3 regions of the Lentzea sp. NPDC004789 genome follow, and region 1 is predicted to be linked to each of the others. Evidence: riboswitches for the same ligand, from Rfam matches in the RefSeq annotation. Region 1 holds a riboswitch; each other region holds the start of a gene.
The links. Region 1 has a riboswitch for glycine ahead of gcvT (glycine cleavage system aminomethyltransferase GcvT). Riboswitches for the same ligand answer to the same signal wherever they lie in the genome.
Positions count from the first base shown of each region.

Region 2: another riboswitch for glycine. It lies ahead of gcvH (glycine cleavage system protein GcvH); the one in region 1 lies ahead of gcvT (glycine cleavage system aminomethyltransferase GcvT).
Region 3: another riboswitch for glycine. It lies ahead of gcvP (aminomethyl-transferring glycine dehydrogenase); the one in region 1 lies ahead of gcvT (glycine cleavage system aminomethyltransferase GcvT).

Region 1 is NZ_JBSGBE010000007.1:215,890-226,070, forward strand. Features, by position in the region: gene ACWEIJ_RS18585 (hypothetical protein) at 1-91, shown strand, start outside; gene ACWEIJ_RS18590 (helix-turn-helix transcriptional regulator) at 256-750, shown strand; gene ACWEIJ_RS18595 (hypothetical protein) at 923-1,306, shown strand; gene ACWEIJ_RS18600 (DUF3817 domain-containing protein) at 1,321-1,623, shown strand; glycine riboswitch at 1,669-1,759, shown strand; glycine riboswitch at 1,761-1,845, shown strand; gene gcvT (glycine cleavage system aminomethyltransferase GcvT) at 1,945-3,039, shown strand; gene glyA (serine hydroxymethyltransferase) at 3,053-4,318, shown strand; gene ACWEIJ_RS18615 (SDR family NAD(P)-dependent oxidoreductase) at 4,376-5,077, opposite strand; gene ACWEIJ_RS18620 (VC0807 family protein) at 5,074-5,700, opposite strand; gene ACWEIJ_RS18625 (TetR/AcrR family transcriptional regulator) at 5,679-6,299, opposite strand; gene ACWEIJ_RS18630 (COG4315 family predicted lipoprotein) at 6,499-7,185, opposite strand; gene ACWEIJ_RS18635 (class I SAM-dependent methyltransferase) at 7,345-8,571, shown strand; gene ACWEIJ_RS18640 (DUF1295 domain-containing protein) at 8,568-9,338, shown strand; gene ACWEIJ_RS18645 (prolyl oligopeptidase family serine peptidase) at 9,899-10,181, shown strand, end outside.
Region 2 is NZ_JBSGBE010000001.1:152,821-163,001, forward strand. Features, by position in the region: gene ACWEIJ_RS00670 (LAGLIDADG family homing endonuclease) at 1-441, shown strand, start outside; gene ACWEIJ_RS00675 (winged helix-turn-helix transcriptional regulator) at 692-1,048, shown strand; gene ACWEIJ_RS00680 (cytochrome P450) at 1,052-1,942, opposite strand; gene ACWEIJ_RS00685 (L-serine ammonia-lyase) at 2,028-3,392, opposite strand; gene gcvH (glycine cleavage system protein GcvH) at 3,396-3,776, opposite strand; glycine riboswitch at 3,839-3,931, opposite strand; gene ACWEIJ_RS00695 (alpha-L-fucosidase) at 4,071-6,326, shown strand; gene ald (alanine dehydrogenase) at 6,431-7,543, shown strand; gene ACWEIJ_RS00705 (TetR/AcrR family transcriptional regulator) at 7,599-8,279, opposite strand; gene ACWEIJ_RS00710 (MFS transporter) at 8,290-9,738, opposite strand.
Region 3 is NZ_JBSGBE010000015.1:6,212-16,392, forward strand. Features, by position in the region: gene ACWEIJ_RS29800 (WhiB family transcriptional regulator) at 1-223, shown strand, start outside; gene ACWEIJ_RS29805 (SigB/SigF/SigG family RNA polymerase sigma factor) at 277-1,065, opposite strand; gene ACWEIJ_RS29810 (ATP-binding protein) at 1,062-1,529, opposite strand; gene ACWEIJ_RS29815 (ATP-binding protein) at 1,594-2,262, shown strand; gene ACWEIJ_RS29820 (STAS domain-containing protein) at 2,259-2,621, opposite strand; gene ACWEIJ_RS29825 (ANTAR domain-containing protein) at 2,764-3,432, opposite strand; gene ACWEIJ_RS29830 (hypothetical protein) at 3,686-3,886, shown strand; gene ACWEIJ_RS29835 (CDP-alcohol phosphatidyltransferase family protein) at 3,996-4,577, shown strand; gene gcvH (glycine cleavage system protein GcvH) at 4,620-5,003, shown strand; gene garA (glycogen accumulation regulator GarA) at 5,117-5,572, shown strand; gene ACWEIJ_RS29850 (MerR family transcriptional regulator) at 5,606-6,163, shown strand; gene ACWEIJ_RS29855 (bifunctional nuclease family protein) at 6,300-6,773, shown strand; gene ACWEIJ_RS29860 (MerR family transcriptional regulator) at 7,078-7,644, shown strand; glycine riboswitch at 8,306-8,401, shown strand; gene gcvP (aminomethyl-transferring glycine dehydrogenase) at 8,564-10,181, shown strand, end outside.

The DNA of each region.
Region 1 (10,181 bases):
CCAGACGGTGCTCGGCTGGCTGCGGCAGGGCGCGGAGTCGATCATCACCTTCATCAGGAGCCTCTTCGGGACGGCCACCCCGATCAGCTAGTGACAGCGGGTGATCCTCGGCCATTCGCGTTGAGCCGGATGGGTGGAATGAGGCCAATCACGCACTGGTAACGGGTGTTCTGGGGATTCAGGGTCTGGCGATTGTCAGACCTACCGAATACCTTCCGCTGCAATGGCCGATCCCCGACCGACGAGGAGGCATGGATGGTCGAGGACTCCGGGGTCCACGAGCTGTTGAAGCAGTGGGCGGCTGAACGGTCTGATGACGCAGAGATGCAGGAGGTGAACCGGATCAAGAACGCGTGGCTCGCGGAGGCTCCCCCCTCGGCGCCCGGCATCCCCGTGCAGCGGGGAGGCAACAAGGGCGGGTCGCGTGGCTTGGTCAAGGTCGACTCGGCGGATCCGGCCTACGTGGCCGCGATGCGCAAGCGGGCGCCGGAGGCACCCGAGGCACTGCTCGCCGCCGCGGCGAGCTACTGGCAGCTGGTGGGCGACGTCGCCGAGGCCGAGCAGTGGTGGGACGCGGGCATCAGCCCGTTGGACCAGCGCGCGCTCGACTACCGCGCGGCTGGGCTCACGCCTGCCGACCTCGGACGGCGCTTGGGTCCGATGACGGTTCTCCAGCACCTTCGCCGCGGTTCCGCCGCTGCCTGGTGCGTCGCACGTCTGCAGAGGCAGCGCCGGGACGGCGTGGCGTAGTAGGAACGGGGCTCCACGATTGGGGCCCCCTTGTTCGCGGAAATCGCTCACCTCGATCGTTCCGCGTGTCTTGTGGGGGCCGAGCCCTCACACCCCAGCCGGGGGCGAGCCCCCGGACCCCCAACCGGGTCGGCCTCCTTGTCGGAGGCCTCACCCAAGTAGTCTTGAGGTCGTGCGCGGCCTCCTCACCCCCCAGCGAATCTTGATCGGGCTCGGTTGCCTGGTCGCTCTGATCGCCTGTTGCGGGCTCGCGTACTGGCAGTGGCAGCGCTTCGAGTCCGCCAGCGGCACGTTCCAGAACCTCGGTTACGTGCTCCAGTGGCCGCTCTTCGGCCTCTTCCCGGCCTTCATGGTGTGGCGCTTCCGCCGCTTGGCGCGCCAGCGCCGTGACGAGCCTCTCTCCGCACCGGAGCCGGTTGGACCCGCCGCGACGCCGGTGACTACCGTTGACGCCGTCAAACCCGCGCCTGTCGAGCAGTTCGACGACGAAGAAGACGCGGAGCTCGCGGCCTACAACCGCATGCTCGCGGACCTCAACGCGCGGGACGGTCGCTGAACGAAGGCGGGCAGATGAAGGGTGCGTTGACCCGGTTCCGGGTCATGGCTTACGTGGTCGGTGTCTTCCTGCTGCTGTTGTGCGTGGCGATGGTGCTCAAGTACGCCGCGGACATGGGCCAGTTCATGAAGGTCGTCGGCCCGATCCACGGCTTCCTCTACGCCATCTACCTGGTGATTTCCGTCGACCTGGCGCTGAAGCTGCGCTGGTCGATGAAGGGCACCGCCCTCGTGCTGCTCGCCGGGACGATCCCGTTCCTGTCGTTCTGGGCGGAGCGCAAGGTGGTCGAGAAGACGGCGCAGGGCGTGCCGCTGTGACGTTTGGCCTGCTAGCGTCTGGGGCTACCAACTGAACACGGCCGTCGATGTCGCGCGGGAGAGCTCCGTTGAGTCGGAGCGCCGAAGGAGCAACTCCTCCCCGGAATCTCTCAGGCACAGATACCGCACGACGAAGGCAACTCTGGAAAGCAGGCCCATCGGCCTCGCCCACGGTGCAAGCCACTCCGGTGGCGAAGCTCTCAGGCTCATGACAGAGGGGGAGGCTCGCTCAGATGAGGAGTCTCTGATGGACCGTGTCATTCTTCTGTTGCCTCAGCCGGCCCCGTCCGGCTCTTCGGCGCACCCTGGAGGAGCGTTCTGATGTCCCGCCTCACGCCTCTGAACGCCGAGCACGAGCAGCTCGGCGCGATGTTCACCGACTTCGCGGGCTGGCGGATGCCGCTGCGCTACTCCAGCGAGCTCGCTGAGCACCACGCCGTGCGCACCACCGCCGGCCTGTTCGACCTCACGCACATGGGTGAGATCGTGCTGACCGGACCGCAGGCGGGCGAGGCGCTCGACCACGCGCTGGTCGGCCACATCTCGGCGCTCGCGGTCGGCAAGGCGCGCTACACGATGATCACGCAGGCCGACGGCGGTGTGATCGACGACCTGATCGTGTACCGGTTGGGCGACGAGGAGTTCATGGTCGTCGCGAACGCCTCGAACGCCCAGGTGGTCGCCGACGCCCTCGTCGAGCGCGCGGCCGGGTTCGACACCGTTGTGACGGACAAGTCCACCGACTACGCGTTGATCGCGATCCAGGGTCCGAAGTCCGTGGAGATCCTTTCCGGACTGACCGACACCGACCTCTCGACGGTCAAGTACTACGCGTCCTACCCGTCGAAGGTCGCGGGCGTCGACGCGCTGCTGGCCCGCACGGGTTACACGGGCGAGGAGGGCTTCGAGCTGTTCCTCGCGCCCGCCGACGCCGCCGCCGTCTGGAACGCGCTGCTGTCCGCGGGCGAGGCGCACGAGCTCAGGCCGTGCGGGCTCGGCTGCCGCGACACGTTGCGCCTCGAAGCCGGAATGCCCTTGTACGGCAACGAGTTGACCACGTCGCTGACCCCGTACCACGCGAACCTCGGCCGCGTCGTGAAGCTCGACAAGCCGGGCGACTTCGTGGGCCGCGACGCGCTGACCAAGGTCGCGGAGTCCGGTGTGGACTCGGTCCTGGTCGGGCTGAAGACGCCGGAGCGCCGCGCCCCGCGGCACGGTTACGCGGTGCTGAACGGCGACGAGGTGGTCGGCGAGGTCACCTCGGGTGCCCTGTCCCCGACGCTCGGCTACTCGGTCGCCATGGCCTACGTGACGAAGGACAGTGCCGAGCCCGGCACCCAACTGCTGGTGGACGTCCGCGGCAAGAAGCAGCCGGTCGAGGTCGTCGCACTTCCGTTCTACAAGCGCGCCAAGTAGGGAGTTCTTCCAGATGTCCGACCAGTTCAACGCCTCCCTCGCGGAGTACGACCCCGAGGTCGCCGAGGCCGTTGCGGCCGAGCTGGCGCGCCAGCAGGGCACCCTCGAGATGATCGCCTCGGAGAACTTCACCCCGGTCTCGGTGCTGCAGGCCCAGGGCTCGGTGCTGACCAACAAGTACGCCGAGGGCTACCCCGGCCGCCGCTACTACGGCGGTTGCGAGCACGTCGACGTCGTGGAGCGCCTCGCCATCGAGCGCATCAAGTCGTTGTTCGGCGCGGGTTTCGCCAACGTGCAGCCGCACTCGGGCGCCCAGGCCAACGCCGCCGCGATGTTCGCCCTGCTCCAGCCGGGTGACACGATCCTGGGCCTGGACCTCGCGCACGGCGGTCACCTGACCCACGGCATGCGCATCAACTTCTCCGGCAAGCTCTACAACGTCGTGCCGTACCACGTGTCCGACTCGGACGGCCGCGTCGACATGGCCGAGGTCGAGCGCCTCGCCCAGGAGTACCGCCCGAAGCTGATCGTCGCCGGCTGGTCCGCGTACCCGCGCCAGCTGGACTTCGCCGAGTTCCGCCGCATCGCCGACTCGGTCGAGGCCTACCTGATGGTCGACATGGCCCACTTCGCCGGCCTGGTGGCCGCGGGCCTGCACCCGTCGCCCGTCCCGCACGCGCACGTCACGACGACCACGACGCACAAGACCCTCGGCGGTCCGCGCGGCGGCGTGATCCTGTCGAACGACGCCGACATCGCCAAGAAGATCAACTCGGCGGTGTTCCCCGGTCAGCAGGGCGGTCCGCTGGAGCACGTGATCGCCGCCAAGGCCGTGGCGTTCAAGCACGCCGCGTCGCCGGAGTTCGCCGACCGCCAGCGCCGCACGCTGGAGGGCTCGAAGATCCTCGCCGACCGCCTGTCCCAGCCGGACGTGGCGGCCGCGGGCGTGAAGGTCCTGACCGGCGGCACCGACGTCCACCTGGTCCTCGTCGACCTGGTGAACTCGGAGCTCGACGGCAAGCAGGCGGAGGACGTCCTGCACCGGATCGGCATCACGGTCAACCGCAACGCCGTCCCGAACGACCCGCGCCCGCCGATGGTCACCTCGGGCCTGCGCATTGGCACGCCCGCGCTGGCCACGCGCGGCTTCGGCGAGGTGGACTTCACCGAGGTCGCCGACGTGATCGCGGAGGCGTTGAAGCCGGGTGCGGCGATCGACGAGCTGCGCGCCCGCGTCGAGGTGCTGGCGGCGAAGCACCCGCTCTACTCGACGCTCTGACCCGGTTGACGTGAAAAGGGGGCCTGCGGGCCCCCTTTTTCGCTGCTCAGGGCACTGTCAGACCTGCTGAGTAAGGTGAGTTGCGAGGGGTTTCCCGGCAAGGGGGACCCCCTGCGCGAGCGCGGCCGGGCGGCCCGCTTCCACCGTCCACACCTGACCGGTGCGGTGATCATCGAGCACTGTCTGCGCCGCCACGGCGACCTCGTCCGGTGACGCCAGCGCCAGTCCCGCGGCCACGAGTTCCGAGCGGTACGCCGCCACCGCCCTCGTGTCGACCAAGCCGGGACACAGCGCGTTGATCCGGAAGCCGGGCCCGGTCTGCGCCACGGACCGCACCAACCCGATCTGGGCGTGCTTCGCCGTCCCGTAGTACACGTCGGGTGAGCCGGTCAGCCCGGCGATGCTCGCCATCACCAGCACCGAGCCGCCGCTCATCACCTTCGCGCACGCGGCCACGCCGTAGACGGTGGCGTCGAGGTTGACCCGCATGGTGTCGCGATAACCCGAGACGCTGAAGGCGCGCGGCCCGGCCACGCCCGCGTTGAACACCGCGAGACCGAGCCCTCCGAACCGGTCGACCGCGGTCGCGACGGCGTTCTCGTTGGCCTCGAAGGAACGCACGTCCGTGAGCACGAAGTGGCTGCCGCGTTCACCATCAGGATCGACGTCGGCGACCACCACCTCGTCACCCCTGGCGATCAACCGTCGCACGATCGCCGCGCCGATGCCGTGCGCGCCACCGGTGACGAGCGCGATCATGTCGCCGGTGTGACGTGCAGGCCGTTGATGCGCAGACCGGCCCGGCGCATCACGAACCGGGCGTAGAGCCGTTGCACCACAACCAGAAGCACGAGCAGGACGACGAGCAACGCGTCGTCGAGCACGGGTACGAGGTCGATCGGCAACGTCAGCGCCATGACGACCCGGACCGCCGTGTCCGCCAGGAACATCACGCCCCAGATCGCCGTGATGCCGCGCAGAACACGTTGCAGCGCCGGGTACCTCTCCCAGTTCTCCGCCAGCGTCCGTTGCCTGTCCGGTGACAGCACCTGGTTCGCGAGCGAGTAGACCAGCGGCTTCTTGGTGAGCCACAGGCTGCCGAGCAGCAGCAGCCCGAACGCCGCGGTGCCCCAAGCGGCGCGCACCAGCAGCACGCGCGGCTCACCGGTGACGAACGACATCGCGAAGCCCAGTGCCACTGCGGCGAGCACGAACGCGTTCATGCCGTTGATCCGCCGTTCGGTGATCACGGACTGCACCACGCGCAACGCGGGTACGACGCCGCTCAGCACGAGGGCCGTCGTCTGGTCGACGCCGAGTGCACGGGCGCCGTAGTAGACACCGGTCGGTACGAGCAGATCTACGGCGATTTTCTTGAGCACGGTTCCCCCTGCCGTACTGCGAGGTCGATCGCGGTGACCACCTCGCTGGTGTAGGTGTCCAGGTCCACATCGGACCCGTCGCGCACGCGTTGCGCGGCCGCGTCGACGGCGGCGCGGATCAGCACCGCCATCGAGCGGGTGTCGAACTCGCGGAACTCCCCGGCGTCCTGGCCGGCCGCGAGCAGCCCGGCGAGGTCGGTGACGCTGAAATCCTGACTGGTGGTGCTCGTGTGCGGGGCGCCCTCGTCCGTGCGCAGGTGCGGGCCGATCGCGGTGAGCGCCGCGATCTCCTTCGGGTGCTCGCGCAGGTACCGCAGGTTCGACTCCAGGTACGCGCGGAGCTTCCCGCTCCACGTCTCCTGCGCGGCCATCGCCGGTGCCATGACCTGTGCCGCCGCCGTGAAGACGTCGATCACCACCTGTTTGAGCAGGTCGTTCTTGTCCGCGAAGTGGTAGGAGATCAGCCGCGGGCTGCTCAGCCCGGCACGTTCGGTGATCCGGGCGAACGTCGCCGCGTCGTAGCCCAGCTCGGCGATCGTCTCGATCGTCGCCCGCACGATCTGCGCCCGTCGCGCGGCCGTCTTGGCCGTGTACCCCACCGAACCCCCTCAGATTTATCCAGCTGAATAAAAACGTACCACGACCTCGCGAAAACGGCGAGGGCCCGCCACCACGGGCGGGCCCTCGCCGAGAGCGGAAACGACGGCAACCCCCGGCCCCTTCCCCAGGGCCGGGGGTCTGACCGTTCAGGGTGTGATGTGTCTCAGATGGACCGTCCTAACGGGATGATTCGGGGGGTTACGCGGCGGGAGCCGTCACACCAGGAGGCAGGCATTCCACGTTGCGCTTGCCGTTGGGCTGGATCACGAACCAGGTGCCACCAACGCCCTGGCCCTTCCACTTGCCCGGGCCCGGGTCCTGCGAGTACGTGTAGAGCGGCCAGTTGCCCAGCGCGACCTGCTTCTTGCCGTCCGCACGGGTGATCAGCTTCACCAGGGAGGGGTCGATGCCCTCGAGCTGCGGGACGGTGTCGGACAGGAACGGCGGCCACGTGACGGCGCACTGGTTGTTGCAGTTCGACTTCGTGTCCGGCGTCGGGGTGTCCTTGTCGAAGCGGTAGATCGTGCGGCCGTCGCCGTCCTGGACGACCATGCCCATCTTGTCGACCGACTTGCCGACCAGCTTCAACGAGCTGACCGGGGCGGCCGCTGGCGGCTGCGCTGCGGGCGGTTGCGCTGCAGGCTGGGCGGCCGGAGTCTCCGGAGCCGCCTGCTGCTGGGTTTCCGTGGCCGGGGCCTGAGCAGGCTCCTGGAGTACCGGGGGCGCGCCAACGTCGCCGTAGTCACCGAGGACGCCCAGGTCGGTTTCGGTCTGTGCCACCGGCTTCGAGTTCGTGCCACTTCCCGTGGCGCTCCAGACACCCAGACCCAGCACAACTGCCAGTCCCGCGGCGAGCCCGATGGCAATGCGGTTACGTCGGATCACACTCATGTCCTCCTTGTCCGTCGTTCGCTCTATCGAGGCCATACGGGCGTGGTCGCGTCTCGGTTCAGAAACGAACCGAACCTCTTGCCGTCTCGAACGTCTGGCGGAGCCAGGTTGCGCAGGAGGTGCAGGGTGGTCGTCGCTGGTCAGCTGGCAGGAATGGCCGAGCGGGTGCTGGGCGCGCCGTTGCCGATCGGAATTCGGGCGTGGGACGGGAGCGTGGCGGGGCCGCAGGACGGCACCGTGCTCGTGATCCGCGACCGCGACGCCCTCCGCCGGCTCGTCTGGAGCCCGAACGAGCTCGGTCTCGCGCGTGCGTACGTGAGCGGCGAGCTCGACGTCGAGGGTGATCTCGCGCTCGGCCTCGCCCAGATCTGGGGACTCGTGCGGCGCGGCGTCACCCGGCGCCCGCGGGTGGCGGAGGTCGTGAAACTTGCATTGCAACTGAAAGTGTTGGGCCGCAACCCCGATGCGCCGCGTGAGGAGGCGCGGTTGCGCGGCGCGCTGCACACCAAGGCGCGCGACCGGGACGCCATTTCGCACCACTACGATCTGAGCAACGCCTTCTACCAACTCGTGCTCGACCCGAGCATGGCCTACTCGTGCGGGTACTTCACGTCCTCATCGGACTCGTTGGCGCAGGCCCAGCACAACAAGCTCGACCTGGTGTGCCGCAAGCTCGACCTGCGACCGGGCCGGCGACTGCTGGACGTCGGCTGCGGCTGGGGCTCGATGATCATCCACGCCGCCCGCGACTACGGCGTGCACGCCGTCGGCGTCACGATCTCCGCGCAGCAGCGCGAGCACGTCCTCAAGCGGGCCGCCGCCGAGGGCCTGCAGGACCGCGTCGAGGTGCGGCTGCAGGACTACCGCGAGGTGCACGACGAACCGTTCGACGCGATCTCCACCATCGAGATGGGCGAACACGTCGGCGAACGCAACTACCCCACCTACGCCGCGACCCTGCACCGGTTGCTGAAACCCGAGGGACGCCTTCTGCTGCAACAGATGTCACGCGGCTCGAACGCACCGGGCGGCGGCGCGTTCATCGAGTCGTACGTCGCACCGGACATGCACATGCGTCCCGTCGGCCAGACCATCGGCTTCCTCGAAGGCGCGGGCCTGGAGATCCGCGACGTGCAGGCGTTGCGCGAGCACTACGTCTGGACCGTGCGGGCGTGGGCGCAGACACTGGAAGACCGGTGGGACGAGGTCGTCGCACTCGTCGGCGAGGGTCAGGCGCGCGTGTGGCGGCTGTACCTCGCGGGCGGCGCGCTGACGTTCGAGGAAGGACGGATGGGCGTGGACCAGATCCTCGCGGTGCGCCGAAGCGAGAACGGCCGCAGCGGCATGCCGCGCGTGCGTCGTGAGCTGGTGGCGCGATGAGCTACCTGATCACCCTGCTCGCCGTCTTCCTGCTGCTCAGCGGCCTGTTCGTGCTCGCGGACGCCCGCAGCCGCTACGACTTGATCGACTCCGCCTGGGGCCCGGGCTTCGCCGTGATCGCGCTGACCACCCTGCTGTTCGCGCAGGGCGAACCAACTCGCGCGTGGCTGGTCGCCGCGCTCACGACGATCTGGGGCGTACGCCTGGGAGTGCACATCTTCGTGCGCAACTCGGGCAAGGACGAAGACCCGCGCTACCAGGACATCCTGAGGCGTGCCAAGGGAAATCCGCGCCTGCGGATGTACCGCGTGTACCTGATCCAGGCCGCGCTGATGTGGATCGTCTCGCTGCCGGTGCAGGCCGCCGAGCATCTTTCGGCCCCGTTCGGAGTGCTAGATTGGGTGGGCACTGGCGTGTGGACGGTCGGCTTCCTCTTCGAGGCCGTTGGTGACTGGCAGCTCTCCCGGTTCCGGGCGGACCCGGCGAACAAGGGCGCCGTGATGGAACGCGGACTCTGGCGCTACACGAGGCATCCGAACTACTTCGGTGACGCCGTCGTGTGGTGGGGCCTGTACCTGTTCGCGCCGCACTCGTGGCTTGCCGCGCTCACCGTGGTCGGCCCGGTGATCATGACGCTGCTGCTCGCGAAGGGCACGGGCAAACCGTTGCTGGAGAAGGACATCGTGTCGCGGCGGCCTGGGTACGCCGAGTACGTGCGGCGGACGAGCGGGTTCGTGCCGCTGCCGCCGCGCGGTCGGGTGGGGTAGCGCGGATTCGGGTTGTGTCGCTGTTGCCGCGTGGTGGGGGTGGCGGGTTCGGGTTTGTGTCGCTGCCGCCGCGGAGCCGCGTGCGGTGGCGGGTTTGGGTTTGTGGCGTTGTTGCCGCGAAGCCGGGCGAGGTGGCGGGTTTGGGTTTGTGCCGCTGCCGCCGCAGAGCTGCGTGGGGTGGCGGGTTCGGGTTTGTGCCGCTGCCGCCGCAGAGCTGCGTGGGGTGGCGGGTTCGGGTTTGTGCCGCTGCCGCCGCGGGGACCGGGCGACATGGCGGGTTCGGGTTCGTGTCGCTGTTGCCGCGGGACCGCGAGCGGAGGCGAGTCCGGGCTCGCGGAGCCGCACCGGCGTCGGTCCGCGTGGGTGGCGTGCAGCCGCACCGCCCGCGTGCCACGGCACCCAGTTCCGTCGTCCGGGTGGTCGCGGCAGCCGTGCGATTACGGTGCGCGTCGCGGCCCCCCGCCTCCCATCGTCCGAGCGCGTCACAGCACCGGCGCCGCGTCACCCGAGCGCACGTCACAGCACCCGTGCCGCTCCCGCGCGCGGGTTAGTGTGGGCGGGTGGGCAACGACATCTCCTTCCCGCGCCAACAGGCGCGCACCCAGCGGTTCACCGTAGGCGCACCCAGGACCTTCGCGGTGTCGTCAGACGGGGCACGTGTCTTCTTCCTGCGTCCGGCCACGGCCACGGGCCGCGCGAACGGGCTCTGGGAGCTGGACACGGCCACCGGCGTCGAACGGCTGCTGGCCGACCCGGCACAGCTGCTGACTGATCCGGAGGACCTGCCGGCCGAGGAGAAGGCCCGCCGCGAGCGCACGCGGGAGTCAGGGGCGGGCATCGTCG
Region 2 (10,181 bases), on a different contig from region 1:
GCCAAGGCGGCGGCGGTCTTCGGTGTCGCTCTGGGCGCCAAGGGCGAGCAGGTCGACGTCGTCGGGTTCGCGGACGGCACGTTCCGGCACGACGTGCCGCGCGGGGCGTCGGTCATCCGCGAGATCGACCGGTTCCTGCAGCGGATCGGCGAGGTCGGGCACGGCACCGACATCGTCGGGTCGCTGCAGCGGACCTACCGGGGCCACGACCGCGTGTTCATCATCTCGGACATGCAGACGGTCGGCGGTCACCACGGCCAGGGCGTCGCGGAGGCCGTGCCGCGGCACGTGCCGATCTACGGCTTCAACCTGAACGGGTACCGGCAGGCGGCGTTCGCGACCGGCCAGGCCGACCGCCACGAGTTCGGCGGCCTGACCGATGCGACGTTCCGGATGGTCCCGCTGCTCGAAGCGGGCCGGAACGCCGACTGGCCGTTCTGATCAGGGCACGTAGTCGTTCACCGAGACGACGTCGTCGCACTGGTCACGCACCCAGTCGTCGTGGGTGGCGATCACCACGCACGCGCCTCCGTCCGCCGTCTCTCGCAGCACAGCGACACGACCACCTCGGTGTTGCCGTGGTCGAGAGCGGCGGACGGCTCGTCGGCCGGGACGAGGCGTCCGGGCGCAGACTACCTCTCACCTTGGAGCTTACTTTTCGTAAGCGCTCCCACCAGGTACCATGGCCCCCATGGAGTACAACGTGTTCGCCAAGGCGTGCCCGTCACGCCCGACGCTGGAGCACGTCACGGGCAAGTGGGGCAGCCTGACGCTGGGCGCGCTCGTGGACGGGTCGCTGCGGTTCAACGAGCTGCGCCGCCGGGTCGACGGCGTCAGCGAGAAGATGCTGTCGCAGACGTTGCACGCGCTGGAACGGGACGGGCTGGTGCACCGCGAAGCGCAGCCCACGAACCCGCCGCGCGTCGACTACAGCCTCACGCCGCTCGGCCGCGAGACGGCGGAACGGTTGCTGTCGCTGATCCACCTGCTCGAAGCGCGCATGCCGGACGTGCTCGAAGCACAGCGCGCGTACGACAGCCGCGGCTAGACCTCACCACTCGACGATCAACCGCTCCGGCACGCGCGTGCGCAGGTCCGGCCGGAACGTGACGGACTGGCCCGGTGCGAGCCGCAGTCCGGGCAACCGGGACGACAGTTGTTCCAGCGCCACACGGGTTTGCATGCGCGCGAGTGCCGCGCCGACGCAGAAGTGCGGGCCCGCACCCAGTGAGAGGTGCACGGTCGGCATCTGCCGGGACGGGTCGAACGCCTCCGGGCAGTGGTAGACGGCCTCGTCGCGGTTCGCGGCGGCAAGGAGCACCTGCACCTTCGCCCCCGCCGGCACCGGATGTCCGCCGATCTCGGCATCCTCGGTGGCGCAACGGAAAAGGCTCATCATCGGCCCCTCGTAGCGGAGCAGTTCCTCGATGACGGACGGGATCGTGGCGGGATCGTCGACGATCCCGATCCAGTGCCTGCGGCGGCCGGCGAGCAGCGAGCGCAGGCCGAGCGCGAGCACGTTGACCGTCATGTCGAAGTCCGCCAACGGTTTCTGCTCTGCCGGTGACAGGGTGCCGATCGCGACCCGCATCACCATGGCGGGGAACGGGTCGGCGAACAGCGGCACGAAGTCGCCGTGGCCGTAGCCCGGGAAGCCGTCGATCAGGCGGTCGGCGAAGTCGCGGACCAGCGGTTCCAGCTTGGCCATCCGCCGTGCCGAGAAGGTGTCCTGAAGTGCCCTGCGCACCTGGGGATCCAGGTGGTGGGACGTGGCCGCGAAGCTCGGGTCTCTCAGCACCCGCACGACGTCGTCGTACCGGCTCACCACCCAGTAACCGTTCTCCTCGCTGAAGAACACCGGTTCGCACGCCCGGAAGTGCACGAACAGCGGGTACGGGTTCGCGATGTGCTGCGAGTTCAGAGGCTCGTACGCGGTGACCACAAGGCGCGAGTGTGGCAGCGGGCGTGCGTGACGAAAGTGCACAAGGCGCAGTTGAGACGCACGCCCGCCAAAGTGTTGTGGAAACTCAGCACTCGATGACGTTGACGGCGAGGCCGCCACGCGCGGTTTCCTTGTACTTCACCGACATGTCCTTGCCGGTGTCCCGCATGGTCTTGATGACCTTGTCCAGCGACACGAAGTGCGAGCCGTCGCCGCGCAACGCCATGCGCACCGCGGTGATCGCCTTGATCGACGCGACGGCGTTGCGCTCGATGCACGGGATCTGGACCAGGCCGCCGATCGGGTCGCAGGTCAGGCCGAGGTTGTGCTCCATGGCGATCTCGGCGGCGTTCTCGACCTGTTCCGGGGTGCCGCCGAGGACCTCGGCGAGCCCGCCCGCGGCCATCGAGCAGGCCGAGCCGACCTCGCCCTGGCAACCGACCTCGGCACCGGAGATCGAGGCGTTCTCCTTGAACAGCACGCCGATCGCACCGGCCGTGAGGAGGAACCTGACGACGCCGTCGTCGTTGGCCCCCGGCACGAACTTGGTGTAGTAGTGCAGGACCGCTGGGACGATGCCGGCCGCGCCGTTGGTCGGCGCGGTGACGACCCGGCCGCCCGCCGCGTTCTCCTCGTTGACCGCCAACGCGAAGAGCGTCACCCAGTCCATGACCCGCAGCGGGTCGGTGACGAAGTGCTCGCCCTCCAGCCGCTTGCGCATCTCGGCGGCGCGGCGGCGGACCTTGAGGCCGCCGGGCAGGACGCCCTGCTCGGTGCAGCCGCGTTCCACGCACTCCTGCATCACGTGCCAGATGTGCAGAAGTCCTTGCCGGACTTCGGCTTCCGACCGCCACGACAGCTCGTTGGCCATCATGATCTCGCTGATCGACAGACCGGTCTCCCGGCAGCGCGCGAGCAGTTCGTCGCCGGTGAGGAACGGGTGCGGCAACGGCGTGGTGTCGGGCTTGATCCGGTCGGTGCCCGAGGCGTTCTCGTCGACGACGAAACCGCCGCCGATCGAGTAGTACACGGCGTGCTCGACGGACTCGTCGCCCTTGTAGGCCTCGAAGCTCATCCCGTTGGGGTGCAACGGAAGTGACTTGCGCCGGTGCATGACGAGGTCGCGGTCGTGCACGAAGCCGATCTCGTGCACGCCGCCGAGCCGCAGCCGTCCGGTCGAGACGATCTCCTCGACGCGGACCGCCGCGACCGTCGGGTCGACCTCTTCCGGGAGGTTGCCCTCCAGGCCGAGGAAAACGGCCTTCGGGCTGCCGTGGCCGTGCCCGGTCGCGCCGAGCGAGCCGAACAGCTCGACGTGCACGCGGTCCACTTCGGACACCCGCGCCCCGAGCTTCTCGACGAACATCGCCGCCGCGCGCATCGGGCCGACGGTGTGGGAGCTGGACGGTCCGATGCCGACGGAGAACAGGTCGAAAACGCTGATCGCCACTGATCAGTCCTTGGTCAGTTCCGCGTACTTGGCAGCGGTGAGCAGGTTCTCCGCGGACTCCACGCGCACGCGGAAGAGCCAGCCCTCGCCGTAGGGGTCGTTGTTGATGATCGCCGGGTCGTCCACGACCGCGCCGTTGACCTCGATGACCTCACCGGTGACCGGGGAGAACAGGTCGCTGACGGACTTGGTGGACTCGAGCTCGCCGCACACCTCGTTCGACACGACCTTCGCGCCGACCTCGGGCAGCTGGACGAACACGATGTCGCCGAGCGCGTCGGCCGCATAGGCGGTGATGCCGCAGGTCAGCGGGTCCTGGGTGCCCGGCGTCCAGTCGACCCACTCGTGCTCGTGGGTGTAGAGCAGGTTCTCGGGGAACTCCACGGCGACTCCTCTGGCTAAGACGGCTCGGTCTGGTAACAGCCCCCTCCGCCGTGCAGAGTTGCCTACCCCGAGCGGTCTTGCTGCCTGAGAGTGTGCGGGAGCTTGCCCCTTCGGCGCCCCGACTTCTTCGTCGAGGTCTCTCCCACTCGGGTTCTGGTGCCTCACGGGCACCGCGGCCGGTCTTCAGTTCTCGAGCGCGAACGCTATGTGCGGCCACTGCCAAGTGTCAACGCGAGACGGTTGACATCGGGGAGAGCGCTGCCATGGTGAGTGCAGGCAGACATCGGAGGTCTCATGCGGAAACCGTTCATCGTCGCCTTGCTCACCACACTGGTGCTGACTCCCGTCCCCGCCGCCACGGCCGCGGCTGCACCGGCTCCGGTCACCGTCCCCATCAGCCACCTCTTCGACAACGACGGCATCGACACCGCGTCCGACCGTACCGGGAACTTCGACGGTTCCGGCTACGCTTTCCCCGCGGAGGCACTCCCGTCCGGGCAGGTCACGGCCGATGGCGTGCCGTACCTCTTCCCGGGAAATTCACAGACCAAGAACAACAACGTGGTCGCTCTCGGCCAGCGGATCGACCTGCCCCGAGGGCACTACCTGACCGTGCACCTGCTCGTGGCGTCGTCGTACGGGGCAGCCGGCGGCACCGCGACCGTGCACTACGCGGACGGGTCCTCGACGACGGGAGCGATCAGCGGACCTGACTGGTACTCGGGCAGTGGTCCGATCTCCACGCCGTTCCGGTACTCGCCCGGCGGCCGTGACGAGCACCCCGTGTCGATCGGCACCGCGCAACTGTGGGCTGATCCCCAGAAGGAGGCGGTCGCGGTCACGCTGCCGGTGACGAACCCGGCGGTGGAGGGCAAGTCCTCGCTGCACGTGTTCGCGCTGTCGGTGCAGCCGGCGGCCAAGGGACAGGTGCTCGCGGTCCGCAGCGCGCGCAGCACGACCAAGCTGCCGCGCGTGGGCGGTCAGACGATCGAGGCGACCGTCGTGAACCTCGGTGACCAGTGGGTGTCCAACATCTCCGTGAGCGCCGAGGGGCTGGGGGTGGTGACACTGCAACCGGCGTCGGTGAAACGGCTCGCGCCCGGTGAGGAGGCGCGAGTGCGGATCGGCATCCACGCCTACCGGACCGGCACGTTCGACGGGAAGGTGACGGCGCGGTCCGGCCGCGTCTCGGCGGCGCAGCACGCCAGGTTCTCCCTGGGCGTGGCCGACTACCAGGCCACAGACGCGTCGCTGGCGGCGCACGAGTCGCCGTACTGGTTCGACGACGCGAAGTTCGGGATCTTCATCCACTGGGGGCTCTACTCGGTGCCCGCGTGGTCGCCGCCGGGTGAGCAGTACGCGGAGTGGTACTGGCAGTGGATGCAGGACCCGTCGAACGCGGTGAACCCGTACCACGCGGCGACGTACGGCGAGGACTTCGCCTACGACCAGTTCATCCCGCAGTTCACCGCCGCGAAGTTCGACCCGCGCGAGTGGGTGCGGTTGTTCGAGGAGGCCGGGGCGAAGTACTACGTGCTGACCTCCAAGCACCACGAGGGTTTCGCGCTGTGGGACTCGAAGGTGTCCGGCCGGGACGCCGTCGACCTCGGCCCGCACCGCGACCTGGTGAAGGAGCTCTTCGACGCGTCGCGGAAGTACACGCCGGGCCTCAAGAACGGGCTCTACTTCTCGATGCCCGAGTGGTTCAACCCGGACAACCCGTGGAGCGGGCACGGGCCGCGCAACCCGTGGAGCGGAGCGCCCGAGCCCTACACCGGCTACCAGGCCGGACGGGACTTCGTGCGCGACTACCAGGCGCCGCAGATGACCGAGCTGGTCGACGGGTACGACCCGGACGTCATCTGGTGCGACATCGGCGGCGCCAACGACTCGCGGCGGGTGCTGGCGGACTACTTCAACAAGGCCAAGAACCGGGCGGTGCCCAAGGACGTGACGGTGGACGACCGGTGCGGCATCCCGACCCACGACTACACGACGCCGGAGTACGCGACGTACCCGAACACCGTGGTGAAGAAGTGGGAGGCCTCGCGCGGCCTCGACCCGCGCTCGTACGGGTGGAACCGGGCCACGCCGGACTCCATGTACATGACGGCGGACGAGGTGATCCGCACGCTGGTCGACACGACGTCCAAGAACGGCAACTTCCTGCTGGACATCGGCCCGCGAGCGGACGGCTCGATCCCCGAGATCATGCAGCAGCGGTTGCGCGAGACGGGCGCCTGGCTGCGCACGAACGGCGAGTCGATCTACGGCACGACGTACTGGTCGCGGATGGCCCAGCTGGGTTCGCTGCGGTTCACGATGACAACTCCTGGCCGGCCGAACGAGGCGTTCTACATCACCTCGCTGGCCCAGCCGGGGTCACAGCTCGTGGTCGACGCTCCAGTGCCGATCAAGGACGGTGACCGCGTCACGCTGCTGGGGTACGACAGGCCCCTGAAATGGACCCGATCGGGTGGAAAACTCGTGGTCGACGTGCCTGCGGGCGTCGGCGAGCACGCATGGGTGTTCAAAGTGGCTTTGTCCTGACGGAACAACCGCACAGTGACCGGATAGTGCGATCCGCACGGTGACATGACCTTCCGGCTGCCTCAGATTGTTGAACAGAGGCCAGCCCGATCGGAGGAGTCACCGTGCGGATCGCAGTTCCCCGCGAGATCAAGAACCACGAGTACCGCGTCGCCCTCACCCCGGCGGGCGCTCACGAGCTGACCAGCCGCGGCCACGACGTGTTCGTCGAGCAGGGTGCCGGTCTGGGTTCCGCGATCACGGACGAGGAGTACCTCGCCGCGGGCGCCAAGATCCTCGCTTCCGCCGACGACGTGTGGGCCGAGGGCGACATGGTCCTCAAGGTCAAGGAGCCCATCGCCGAGGAGTACCCGCGGCTGCGCGCCGGCCAGACCCTCTTCACGTACCTGCACCTCGCCGCCGACAAGCCGCTGACCGAGGCGCTGCTCGCGTCCGGCACCACGGCCATCGCCTACGAGACCGTGCAGCTGCCCAACCGCGCGCTGCCGCTGCTCGCCCCGATGTCCGAGGTCGCGGGCCGCCTCGCCCCGCAGGTCGGCGCGTTCTCCCTGATGAAGCCCTCCGGCGGCCGCGGCGTGCTGCCCGGTGGCGTCCCCGGCGTCGCCCCGGCCCGCGTGGTCGTGATCGGCGGTGGCGTGGCGGGCGTCAACGCCGCCACCATCGCCGTCGGCATGGGTGCGGACGTGCAGATCCTGGACACCAACGTCGACCGCCTCCGTCAGATCGACGCCCAGTTCCAGGGCCGTCTGCGCACGCTGGCCTCCAACTCGTTCGCCATCGAGCAGGCCGTCCGCGAGGCCGACCTGGTGATCGGCGCCGTGCTGGTGCCCGGTGCCGCCGCACCGAAGCTCGTGTCGAACGCGCTGGTCGCCGACATGAAGCCGGGCTCCGTGCTCGTCGACATCGCCATCGACCAGGGCGGTTGCTTCGAGGACTCCCGTCCGACCACGCACGCCCAGCCGACCTACGAGGTCCACAACTCGGTCTTCTACTGCGTGGCGAACATGCCCGGCGCCGTCCCGCGCACCTCGACCTACGCGCTGACCAACGTCACGCTGCCCTACGCGGTCGCGCTGGCCGACAAGGGCTGGGAGAAGGCGCTCAAGGACGACCGTTCGCTCGCCCTGGGCCTCAACGTCCACGCGGGCCGGCTGACCAACGGCCCGGTGGCCGAGGCGACCGGCCTCGTGCACACGCCGCTGGAGTCCGTCATCTGAAGGCCAACTGAATGAATGAGGCCCCCGCACGCGATCAACGCTGCGGGGGTTTCGCCTATCTGAGGGCGGTCACCCGCGCCTTGATGCCGTCGATCACGCAGTCCAGCCCGAACTCGAACTGCCGCTCCAACGACCAGACCTCCTGCTCGTCGAGCATCTTGACGTAGTTCGGGTGCTTCTCCCGGTACAGATCGGCGATCTTGCCCAGGTCCGGCGGCGGCGAGTCCATCCCGCCGCGGGCGATGAAGTTCACCTCGGCGACCGCGTACCCGACGACGAAGCTCGACACCGTGGAGATCGACTGCGCCGCCACCGCCATCGACAGGCCCGCGCGCAGCATGGGTCCGAACATCGAGTCGGCCATCGCCACCGCGTTCGGGCCGATGCTGTTGAACTCGCCGATGCCGCGGACCCACCACGGGTGTTTGAGCGCGATATGACGGAACGAGTGCATCATCCCGCGCAGCGCGGTCTCCCAGTCGTCCTCCGGGCCCGGCAGGGTGAACTCGCCGTAGACCGCGTCGAGGCACAGCTCGATCAGGGCGTCCTTCGTCGGCACGTGCCAGTAGAGCGACATCGGGGCCGCGCCGAGCTCGGCCGCGAGCTTGCGCATGGACAGCTTCTGCAGGCCGTGCTCGTCCAGCATCCTCACGGCCTGGCGGACGATGGCCTCCCGGCTCAGGCCGAGAGGCTGCCCGCTGCCGGGCCTGGGTTTGCCGAACCACACGCTGTCCACACCGGCGATCCTAGGCACGCCGGAGCAACACGCTGGCCACCACACCTCCCAGGAATACCGCGACCGCACCGATCACGAGGCTCACGCCCATGCCCGACGAGAACGCCTCCCGCACGACCGCGACGTCCGCACCGCTGTGCAGGGCCTCGCTCAGGGATCGGGACGGCACCCCGTCGGGCAGTGCGGCGGCGAACCGCGCCGACAACAGCGCGCCCAGCACCGCGATGCCGAACGACGAACCCAGCTCGGACAGGGTGCTCGACAGACCGGACGCGATGCCGGCGCGCTCCGGCGGGATGGAGCCCATCAGCGCGTTGACCGCAACCGGTTGCGCCACACCGACTCCGACGCCGATGAGGATCAGCCCGGCCAGCGTCGGCGGATAGGTGTTCCCGATCGACAGCAGCACCACGCCGCCCGCGACGATCGTCATGCCGAGCAGCATCGCCTTGCCCGCACCCAGTTTGAGCACGAGCTGCCCCAACGTGTTGCTGGTGACGAGCAGCGCGATCGCCATCGGCGCCACGCGGACACCGGCCTCCAGCGGGGTGTAGCCGAGCACGCCCTGAAGGTGTTGCGTGAGCAGGAAGAGCGAGCCCGCCATGCCGAACGCGGCCAGCACCCCCGACGCCACCGCACCGGTGAACCGCCGGTCGGAGAAGAACCCGAGGTCCAGCATCGGTTCCGCGGTACGCCGTTCCCACCACGCGAACGCCGCCATGGTGACCACGCCCAGCGCCACCGGCACCCCGAACTCCGGCGAGCCGAACCCGTGCTCCGGCACCGAGATCACCGCGTACACCAGCGAGACCATGCCGATGATCGACAGGATCGAGCCGACGACGTCGGGCCTGCGCACGGCCGGGTCCTTCGACTCGGGCACCAGCGCCGCGACGGCCGCGATCGCCAGCGCCGCCACCGGCACGTTGATGAGGAACACCGAACCCCACCAGAAGTTCCTGATGAGCGCGCCCCCGATCACCGGACCGGCCGCGAAGCCGAGGCTCGTGACCGCGGCCCAGATGCCGATGGCCTTCGGGCGTTCCTTCTCGTCGAACAACTGCATCAGCACGGCCAGCGTGCCGGGCATCAGCATCGCGGCACCGACGCCCATGAAGCCGCGTGCCGCGATCAGCGCCTGCGCCGAGCCCGCGTACGCCGCCACCCCGCTGCCCGCGCCGAAGAGCAGAAGCCCGGCCAGCAACGCCTTCTTGCGCCCGAACCGGTCGCTCAGGCTGCCGGTCGTGAGCAGCAGGCCCGCCAGCGCCAGCGAGTACGCGTTGATCATCCACTGGATGTCGGCGGTGCTGGCGTGCAGTCCCGTGGAGATCGACGGGATCGCCACGTTCAGCACGGTGTTGTCCAGCACCACGACCATCACGGACAGGCAGAGCACGCCGAGCACGGCCCAGCGCTGTGGGTGCGGGTGCACCCCGACCTCCTCGGTCGTCGAAGTCATCTCGTCCCCCTTACGGTGTACGAGGACCTTACAGCGTACGAGAGCGCGGCGCGCAAGAGGGTTTCACGGAGAGGTTGACCGAGAGGTGCGCCACGGAGGCGTGCTGGAGAAAGGACCTGGGGGCTCGGAGGCGTCCCCCGAATAGCACTGCGGGCTCCAGCGAAAACGACCGGAGGTCGTTGAGCGCCAGAGCCCGCCACGTAAAGGGCGGCCGCGCTCAACCAGCCTGGGGGTCACTGGGAGCGGGGCCGCCGGAACCAAATATAGCGGGCCGGAGTGGGGCGCGCCCAGCACCCCCGCCCAAACGCGCACAGAAAGTTTCCCCGACTGGACCACTGCCCGTGTTCGGCCCGTCCAGCAAACGAGTGAATTCCCCCGCCCGCGGTGCGGCGAGCAGGGCCGACAGCCGATGAAGACGGAGTCGGGTGTCCCTCGAAGGGAGA
Region 3 (10,181 bases), on a different contig from region 1:
GAACAGCGCTGTCTTCTTCCACCCGGACAACGAACGCGGCTACGCCAGGGCCGCGCGGGAGGAGAAGGCGAAGGCGATCTGCGCGCACTGCCCCGTGCTGGCGCAATGCCGCGAGCACGCCCTGGACGCGCAGGAGCCGTACGGGGTGTGGGGTGGCATGGGCGAGGACGAACGGCGCCAGATCATCGCCGCGGCCCGGCGCCGCGTTCGTGTCGCGAGCTAGTCGAGCTGATGCGGTGACCGCCGGCATTCGGGCGAAGGCCGGCGGTCACGCAGTCACTCCTCCAGCACGTCTCGCAGCTGCCGCAGCGTCTTCGCGAGCAACCGCGAGACGTGCATCTGCGAGATCCCGACCTTCTGCGCGATCTGCGTCTGCGTCATGTTGCCGAAGAACCGCATGATCACGATCTTGCGCTCGCGCTCGGGAAGCTTCTGCAGCAACGGGTGCAAGGCCTCCCGCTGCTCGATCATCGCGATCTCGGGGTCCTCCTCGCCGATGGTCGAGCCCAGCGAGATCGACGAGTCCTCCGACATCAGCATGTCGTCCAGGGACGCGCTCTGGTAGGCGTTGCCGGCCGCGAGTCCTTCGTGGATCTCCTCGCGCGACAGGCCGAGGTGCTCGGCGAGCTCCGACGGGGTCGGCGCGCGGCCGAGCGACTGGGACAGCCGCGAGGTGCCCGCGTTGATCGCGAGGTGCAGCTCCTTGAGCCGCCGCGGCATGCGCACCGACCAGCTGGAGTCGCGGAAGTACTTCCGGACCTCGCCCATGATCGTCGGCACGGCGAAGGACAGGAAGTCGCTGCCGCGGTCCGGGTCGAACCGGTCGACGGCGTTGATCAGGCCGACCGTCGCGACCTGCACCAGGTCCTCGTGCGGCTCCCCGCGGTGGCCGAATCTGCGCGCGATGTGCTGGGCGACCGGGAGGTGCTCGGTGACGAGCCGGTCCCGCAACGCGTCGCGCGCCGCGCCCTGCGGGGTCACCGCGAGCTCGGCGAACAGCGGCGCCAGGTGGTCGTAGTCACCGCCCGACCTGGTCGTCGTGGTGGTCTCCTCCGACCCGGTCACGCATCCACCGCCCCTGCCGAGGACTTCACGAGGTCGATGTGGACCACGAACCCTTCGGTCTCCTCGACTCTGGTGTCCACGGAGTCGACGAGCGCGGTCAGCACACGCCAGCCGAAGCTGTTCTCGTCCGGCCCGGCGGCCGACTTCGCCACGATCTGGGCGGACACCCTCACCGCCCCGGCCGCGTCCACCGCGAAATGACAGCTGAGCACGGCGTCCTGAGCCGCCAGCGTGATCAGCGTCGAGCACGTCTCGTCGACGGCGAGCTTCAGGTCCTCGATCGAGTCGAGGTCGAAGTCCTGCCGCATCGCGATGTCCGCCGCGACGGCGCGGGCGATCGACAGCTGCGTGGGATCCGCGGCCATCCGAAGTTCGACCCCTGACAATTGCGTCACACCCACCTCGTAGTCCGTTCTGCTGAAGGCCGGCATGTCGTTGCCGTACCCGAATCGATCCTGTTTCACACGTGTATTGGCCAGCAGGCCTGGGAAATCACCTTCTGGAGGCATGACCCACGGGAGGAGCGTTGTGCTGGTGCACGAAGACTTCCTGGCCCTCCGCTTCCCCGCAGACCCACGCGAGGTGGCGCCGGTTCGCCACCAGCTGCGCGAGTGGCTGCAGGACAGCGGTTTCGGTGAGGACGAGGCGAGTGATCTCGTCCTCGCGGTCAGCGAGGCGGTGAACAACTCCGTCGAACACGCGTACCCCGCCCCCGCCCGCGGCACCGTCGAGGTGCGCGCGAGGGTGGCGCGGGACGGCACGGTCGACGTCGACGTCACCGACCACGGCCAATGGCGCATTCCGCCACCCGCCCTCACCATGCGCGGCAGAGGACTTCTGCTCATGCGGGAGAGCGTGGACGAGGTCGTGATCGACCGCTCGGCGAGCGGCACGACCGTGCGACTGCGCCGGGCCCGGTCGCCGGTGACACTCGGGTCGCAGACGGCGGGCGACTGCGAGGTTCGGGTGCACGAGACCTCCTCCGGCGTCGTCGCGGTCGTCCGGGGCGACGTGCCGGCACAGGCCGGCCCGTCGCTGCGCCGCACGCTCATCACGGCGGCGCGCGGCGGCACCGTGCCGCTGACCGTCGACCTCACCGATCTGGGCAGCGACACGGCCGGCGTCCAGCAGGCGCTCCACGCGGTCGCGGAGGCCCTGGAGGCGGCCGGAAACCGCCTCACGGTCCGGACGCGTTAGGCACCGACAGCAGCGTCCACGGACTCGTGCACGCTGAACACCTCACCCAGTCCCGTGGCCTCCAGAGGCCGCGTCACGGCTCGTGCGGTGGCGACGACCTTGAGGGCCGCCGAATGTTGCGGCGCCAGCCGCGCGGCCTCCACCAGCACCGCCAGTCCGGCGGAACCGAGGAAGGTCACGCCGGTCATGTCCACGACGTAGGTGCCGCCGTCGGCCAGGCCGTTGACAAGGGCGTCGCGCAACGCGGGCGCGGACACCATGTCGACCTCGCCGGACACGGCGAGCACCGTGACACCGGCGGCAGGCTGAGTCGCCGTCAGTGCGATGGTCTGCTCCGCTCGCGGGTCCTGCACAGTCACCGATGTTCTCCCTCTCGCACCCAGGGAGCCGCCACTGCAGCGGCCCCGATGCGGCTGCTGGCTCAACCGCTGCGGCTTCACCGTACGGGAGCGGCCGCGTTACAGGACAGGTCGGCCAGTCGGTACCCGCTCCTCTCGCGGCTCAAACGTGCAGCGCCTCCCAAAGTCTTCGCGCGACGTCGAAGGCGGCGCGCGGCGGCTCGACGACCTCCTCCGCGCTGTCCTCCAGCGTTCCCCCGACGACGAGCACGAGCGCCGTGGCCACGTCCCGCAGCTTCACGTTGGCGTGCTGGCTGGACCGGACCAGGAGCTCGAACGCCTCGCCGGGCGCGCACTTGCGCGCTCCCATCACCAGGCCCTTGGCCTGTTCGATGTACCGGCGGTGCTGCACCATCCGCACCATCTGGTCGGCGCGCAGCACCTCGCCCGCGCAGAACTCGACCACCGCGGCGGCGGTCGCCACGAGCGGCTCGATCTCCTCGATGGCCTTGAGGTCCTCGACCCGCGGCGGGTGCGAGAGGTAGACGGTCAGCACCACCGGGCCGCCGTCGCCCCAGCTGCCCGGCACCGCGACGACGTCCACGCCGGCGACCTGACCGGAGACCTGCCGTTCGTCGCGGGAGGCTTCGACGAGCGGTCCGGCACCGGCGGCCAGCTGCTCCGCGTCCAGCTCGACCGCGGCACCGACGGCGCGCAGCAGCTTGCCGTCCGGCCACACGCTCAGGCCCACGCCCTCGCAGCCGGGCAGCTGCGAGCAGAGGTGGTCCATCAGCCGGGAGATGAGCTCCGTTCCGAATTTCACCTGGTCCACGCCCTGAGATTAGGCCAGGCCGATATGTCGCAAACGTTGTGCGGTCATCGGCGTACGACGAACGGTTGCATCGGCAAGGACCCGTTCATCCCCTCCGCTTCGGGTCCGAACAGCTCGGCGCGCGGTTTGATCCAGTTAACGCTTAGGACCCAAACAGGACACGTGTTCTGAACCACAGTCGTTCAGAATTCGTTCCCAGGGATAACGCCGGAGCCCCGGTGCGCGACATCCCTGATGTCACGGAGGGACTGAGATGAGAACCGCCATGGAGACCCAGCCGCAGGCCGCAGAGCTGCCCACGACGCCGTGCAGTGTCGTGTGGAGCAGGGGCCACGCGTACGTGCTCGAGGGTTTCCGCGCTCGCTGGGTGGGCCGTGACGACCGTGGCCGCCCGCACGCCATCACCGGCGAGGAGATGCAGCGCCGCGGGTGGACGCTCCACCGGACATCCTGATCTTTAACCTGTGTGAAACGAACGCCCCACGCCCACCCGCGACCAGCCGCACCGCGTGCCGTGACGCCATCCGGCAGCCGCCGCGCAGTCACTCGTTTAGAGTGCGGGTGTGCGTGACCCGGCTGATCGCCTGCTGACGATTCCGAACCTGCTCAGCGTGTTGCGGCTGGCCGGTGTTCCGCTCTTCCTGTACCTGTTGCTCGGACCCCGCGCGGACGGCTGGGCGCTGCTCGTGCTCGTCTTCGCGGGGCTGTCCGACTGGCTGGACGGCAAGCTCGCGCGCTGGCTCAACCAGATGAGCAACCTGGGCGCGCTGCTCGATCCCGCCGCCGACCGCCTCTACGTGTTCTGCACGTTGCTGGCGTTCGTGATCAGGGACATCATTCCGCTGTGGATCGCTCTCGTGCTCGTGGGCCGGGAGGTCGTCGTCGGCATCTGCCTGCTGATCCTGCGAGGACGGGGCTGGGGTCCGTTCGAGGTCACCTACCTGGGCAAGGCCGCGACCTTCAACCTGCTGTACGCGTTCCCCCTGCTGCTGCTCGCGCAGGGCGACTCGACGTGGTCGCAGATCGCCCAGCCGTTCGCGTACGCGTTCACGGCCTGGGGCGGAGCGCTCTACCTGTGGTCGGCGTTGCTGTACGTCTACCAGTTCTTCCAGGCCCTGCGGGTCACTCCCGGCAAGGCCGCGTGAAAAGATCACCCCATACAGGTTCAGCACGAGGAGCGCAGTCAGTTGATTCCCGAGGAGCTTCGCTACACCGAGGAGCACGAGTGGGTCGCCAGCACGGGCGAGAACACCGTGCGCGTCGGCATCACCGACTACGCCCAGGAACAGCTCGGTGACGTCGTCTTCGTCCAGCTGCCCGAGGTCGGCCACACCGTCACGGCGGGCGACACGTTCGGCGAGGTCGAGTCCACCAAGAGCGTCTCCGACCTCTACTCGCCGCTCGACGGTGAGGTCGTCGCGATCAACGACGCGTTGGTGCAGGCGCCCGACTCGGTCAACAGCGACCCGTACGGCGAGGGCTGGATGGTCGAGATCCGGTTGAGCGACCCGGACGCGCTGGAAGGCCTGCTGGACGCGGACGGGTACAAGGCGTTGGTGGAGAAGGAGTGACGTCGATCTTTCGCCGGATCTTCGGCCGGAAGGGGAGCCGCTCCTCGGGTGGCGACTCGAACGCGATAGGTTTTACCGGAAGTGACGGATCCAGCAGCAGGAGGAGAGCTCAGGTGAGCACGAACGACGGCCCAGGCGTTCCGCCGGAGCAGTCCCCGGAGCGGACCTCCGTCTTCCGGGCGGACTTCCTCGCCGAGGTCGAAGGCGCAGAGGCCCCCGCACAGGAGCCGGCCGTTGCCGGCGTTGACGCCCTTCCCGCCGGTTCCGCGCTGCTCGTGGTGAAGCGCGGCCCGAACGCCGGTTCCCGGTTCCTGCTGGACCGCGACACGACGAGCGCAGGGCGCCACCCCGACAGCGACATCTTCCTGGACGACGTGACGGTCTCGCGCCGCCACGCCGAGTTCCGCCGGGAGAGCGGCGAGTTCGTCGTCATCGACGTCGGCAGCCTCAACGGCACCTACGTCAACCGCGAGCCGGTCGACCAGGCCGTCCTCGCGAACGGCGACGAGGTCCAGATCGGCAAGTTCCGCCTCGTCTTCCTGACGGGTCCTGGCTCCTCCGGAGCCTGACGCGTGACGGCCGGGCGGCCACAACGTGGGGGACTGAGCATCGGGGCGGTGCTGTCACAGCTCCGCCCCGAGTTCCCAGAGGTCACCATCTCCAAGATCCGCTTCCTGGAAGCGGAGGGGCTGGTCCGCCCGGCACGCACCGCCTCCGGCTACCGCCAGTTCACCTCGGCGGACGTCGAGAGGTTGCGGTTCGTGCTGTCCGCACAACGCGACAGGTACCTGCCGCTCAAGGTGATCCGCGACCAGCTCGACGCCGCACCGGTGGACTCCGCGTCGGTGTCGCGGGCCGATCTGCTGGCCCAGACCGGAATCAGCGCGGACCAGCTGTCCCAGCTGGAACGTGACGGTCTGCTGCGCCCCGGCCTGGGTGGCCGCTTCACCACCGACGACATCACCGCGCTCCGCACGATCCGGACGATGACCGGACTCGGCGTCGAGCGCGAACACCTGCGCGCAGTTCGCGCTGCGGCGGACCACGAGGTGGTTCTGCTGAAGTCCTTCTCAGATCCCGAGACGGTCCGGGAATTGGCTGACCTGTTCACCTCGTTGCACACGTTGTTGGTAAGAGCGGGTTTGCGTCAGTCCGGGTGAGTTCGGTTGATCACGATCCGCCCGCAACGATTGAGCACACGGCCCGCTTGGCGGGTAGCGTCGAACGTGTACGCCGGGGGATGCTCGGGTGTGGATCCGGGTACTCCCCGAACGAGATAGAGGGAGGCGAGGCCCGATGAGCGAGATGCGTGTCGTCGGCGTGCGGGTGGAGCTGCCCCAGAACCAGCCGATCCTCCTGCTGCGCGAAACCGAGGGTGAGCGCTACCTGCCGATCTGGATCGGCTCCGTCGAGGCCACGGCCATCGCACTGGAGCAGCAGGGCGTCCGCCCGGCTCGGCCTCTCACGCACGACCTGTTGAAGGACGTCATCGGGGCGCTGGGGCGCAACCTCGAACAGGTGCGGATCACCGACCTGCAGGAGGGCACCTTCTTCGCCGAGCTCGTGTTCGACGGCGACGTGCGGGTCTCCGCGCGGCCTTCGGACTCGGTGGCGCTGGCGTTGCGGGTGGGGGTGCCGATCCACGCCGAGGAGTCGGTGCTGGCCGAGGCCGGCCTGATCATCCCCGACGAGCAGGAGGACGAGGTGGAGAAGTTCCGCGAGTTCCTCGACTCGGTGTCTCCCGAGGACTTCAGGGGCGCCGACACCTGAGTTTTCAGGGTGTCGCTGTCCGTCTCGTTTGGAACCGACGTACCACCGTTGCGTGTCGCTCTTTTGGGCTACTTTCCGCTCGATTTACCCGCTAAACGATCACTAAACGTCACCTGAACGTCCTACTTCGGGTGACGGTATGACTCTCTACCTGAGGTTGAGGGTCGACACTCCCCGCGCGTCGCGTTGACCTGCCCTCTGACCGGTCTTACCGTCGAACTCGAGTGGACGTCGCTGGTTCGCGTGAGCTGACGTAGCGGCTTGACGGCCATGAGTTTCGTGGTCGTTCCGAGGGGAGGCAGGCGTGGTCGAGGAAGCGCCCGTGCGGGCCGAATCCGGGCAGCAGGGTGAGCTGTTCCCGGACTCCTCGCTGCCGGACGAACTCGTCGGCTACCGGGGTCCCGCGGCGTGCCAGATCGCGGGCATCACCTACCGGCAGCTCGACTACTGGGCGAGGACCGGGCTCGTCGCGCCGACGGTGCGGATGGCTCACGGGTCCGGGAGCCAGCGGTTGTACTCCTTCAAGGACATCCTGGTCCTCAAGGTCGTGAAACGACTGCTGGACACCGGTGTCTCGTTGCAGAACATCAGGGTCGCGGTCGACCACCTGCGCCGCCGCGGCGTGCAGGACCTGGCGAAGATCACGCTCTTCTCCGACGGCACGACCGTCTACGAGTGCACCTCGCCGGAGGAGGTCGTCGACCTGTTGCAGGGCGGTCAGGGCGTGTTCGGCATCGCGGTGTCCGGTGCGATGCGCGAGATCAGCGGCACGATCCACGAGTTCCCGGCCGAACGCGCGGACGGCGTGGAAATCGCTCCCATGACGGAGGACGAACTGGCCCGCCGCCGCCGCGAGCGCGCCACAGGCTGACCCTCCCCCGCCTCCCGCCCCGCACGCGGGGACCCCACGTACTCCAGGAGAGTACGAAAGCTCCCCGCGTACCCATGTGCGTGCTCGCGCGCGACAGGCGGAGGCCCTGTCGTTCGGTTCGCACGCGGGGACCTCGCGTACTCCAGGAGAGTACGAAAGCTCCCCGCGTGCACATATGCGTGCTCGCGCGCGACAGACTGAGGCCTTGCTGTTCGGTTCGCACGTGGGGACCTCGCGTACTGCAGTGGAGTACGAAAGCTCCCCGCGTGCACATGTGCGTGGTCGCGCGCGACAGGCTGGGGCCCTGTCGTTCGGTTCGTACGTAGGGACCTTGCGTACTGCAGGAGAGTACGAAAGCTCCCCGCGTGTGCGTGTGTGTGGTCGCGCGCGACGGGCTGGGGCCCTGTCGTTCGGTTCGCACGTGGGGACCTCGCGTACTGCAGTGGAGTACGAAAGCTCCCCGCGTGTGCGTGTGTGTGGTCGCGCGCGACGGGCTGGGGCCTTGGTGTTCGGTTCGTACGTGGGGACCTTGCGTACTGCAGGAGAGTACGAAAGCTCCCCGCGTGCCGTTTCCGGGACTTCGGGGTGGCCTCGCCTGAGACGTAGGTCGCGCCGCAGGGACTAGCGGGGCTGCCTGCGGGTATTCTTCGCGGGTAGTCGCTGAACTCAGGCGGGAGAGACCGGGCCCCGAGTCCGGCGCCGAAGGAGCAATTCCCTCCCCGGGAACCTCTCAGGCACCCAGGACCGCGTGAGCGAGACGCCTCTGGAAAGTGGACCGCAGAAGTGTTTTCCGCGGTCCCGCCGACGGTGAAAGCCCCAGTCACGGCAGGGGTGAACCTCTCAGGCGCCCTTCGGGGTACGGACAGAGCGGGGAGGGCACCAGGACACGTGTGCCCTTAAGGCCCCCCGGAGGCGTTAGATGACGCAGGACCGCATTCCGCTCGCCGCTCTTGAGCACGGCACCCCGTTCGCCGACCGCCACGTCGGTCCGCGGCCCGCCGAACTCGCGCGCATCCTCGACGTCATCGGCGTCGGGTCGCTGGAGGAGCTGGCGCAGCACGCGGTGCCGTCGTCCATTCACGAGCGCGACCTCGTGCTGGACCTGCCCGCCCCGGCGACCGAGACCGAGGCGCTGGCCGAGCTGCGCGAGCTCGCGGCGCAGAACCGGCCGATGACCCAGATGATCGGTCTCGGCTACTACGACACCGTCACGCCGGGCGTGATCCTGCGCAACGTCCTCGAAAGCCCCGCCTGGTACACCGCGTACACGCCGTACCAGCCGGAGATCTCGCAGGGACGGTTGGAAGCCCTGCTGAACTTCCAGACCATGGTCGGCGACCTGACCGGCCTGCCGGTGGCGAACGCGTCCATGCTGGACGAGTCGACCGCCGCCGCCGAGGCGATGACGCTGGTGCGCCGCGCGGGCCGCTCCAAGTCGAACAAGTTCGTCGTGGACGCCGACACGCTGCCGCAGACGCTGGCCGTCATCGAGACGCGCGCCGAGCCGCTGGACATCGAGATCGTCGTCGCCGACCTGTCGCAGGGCATCGAGGGGCTCGGCCTGGGCGGGGACTTCTTCGGCGTGCTGCTGTCGTACCCCGGCGCTTCCGGTGTGGTGCGTGACCAGAAGGCGCTCATCGAGGAGATCCACGCCGCCGGTGCGCAGGCCGTCGTGGCCGCCGACCTGCTCGCGTTGACGCTGCTGCGCGCGCCGGGCGAGATCGGCGCGGACGTCGTCATCGGCACGACGCAGCGCTTCGGCGTGCCGATCGGGTTCGGTGGCCCGCACGCCGGCTACATGGCCGTCCGGTCCGGCTTGGAGCGTCAGCTGCCCGGTCGTCTCGTCGGTGTGTCCGTCGACGCCGACGGCTCGCTGGCCTACCGCCTGGCGCTGCAGACGCGTGAGCAGCACATCCGCCGGGAGAAGGCCACGTCGAACATCTGCACCGCGCAGGTGTTGCTCGCCGTGATCGCCTCGATGTACGCGGTCTACCACGGTCCCGAGGGTCTGCGGGCGATCGCGACCCGCGTGCACCGCATGGCCACCGTGCTCGCCACCGGCCTGTGCGAGGCCGGTCTGGACGTCGTGCACGGCGAGTTCTTCGACACCGTCCAGGTGCGCGTCGAAGGCCAGGCCGCCGCTGTGGTCGAGAAGGCTCGTGCGGCCGGCATCAACCTGCGCCAGGTCGACGCCGACGTCGTGGCCATCGCCTGCGACGAGAAGACGACGCGCGCGCACCTCGTCGCGGTGTGGGAGGCGTTCGGTGTCACCGGGTCCGATGTGGACGCGATCGACGCCGACACCGCCGACGGCATCCCGGCCGACCTGCGCCGCACGTCCGACTACCTGACCCACCCGGTCTTCCACGCGCACCGCTCCGAGACCGCGCTGCTGCGCTACCTGCGCGCGTTGTCGGACAAGGACGTCGCGCTCGACCGCAGCATGATCCCGCTCGGCTCGTGCACGATGAAGCTGAACGCGACCGCGGAGATGGAGTCCATCACGTGGCCGGAGTTCTCGACGCTGCACCCGTTCG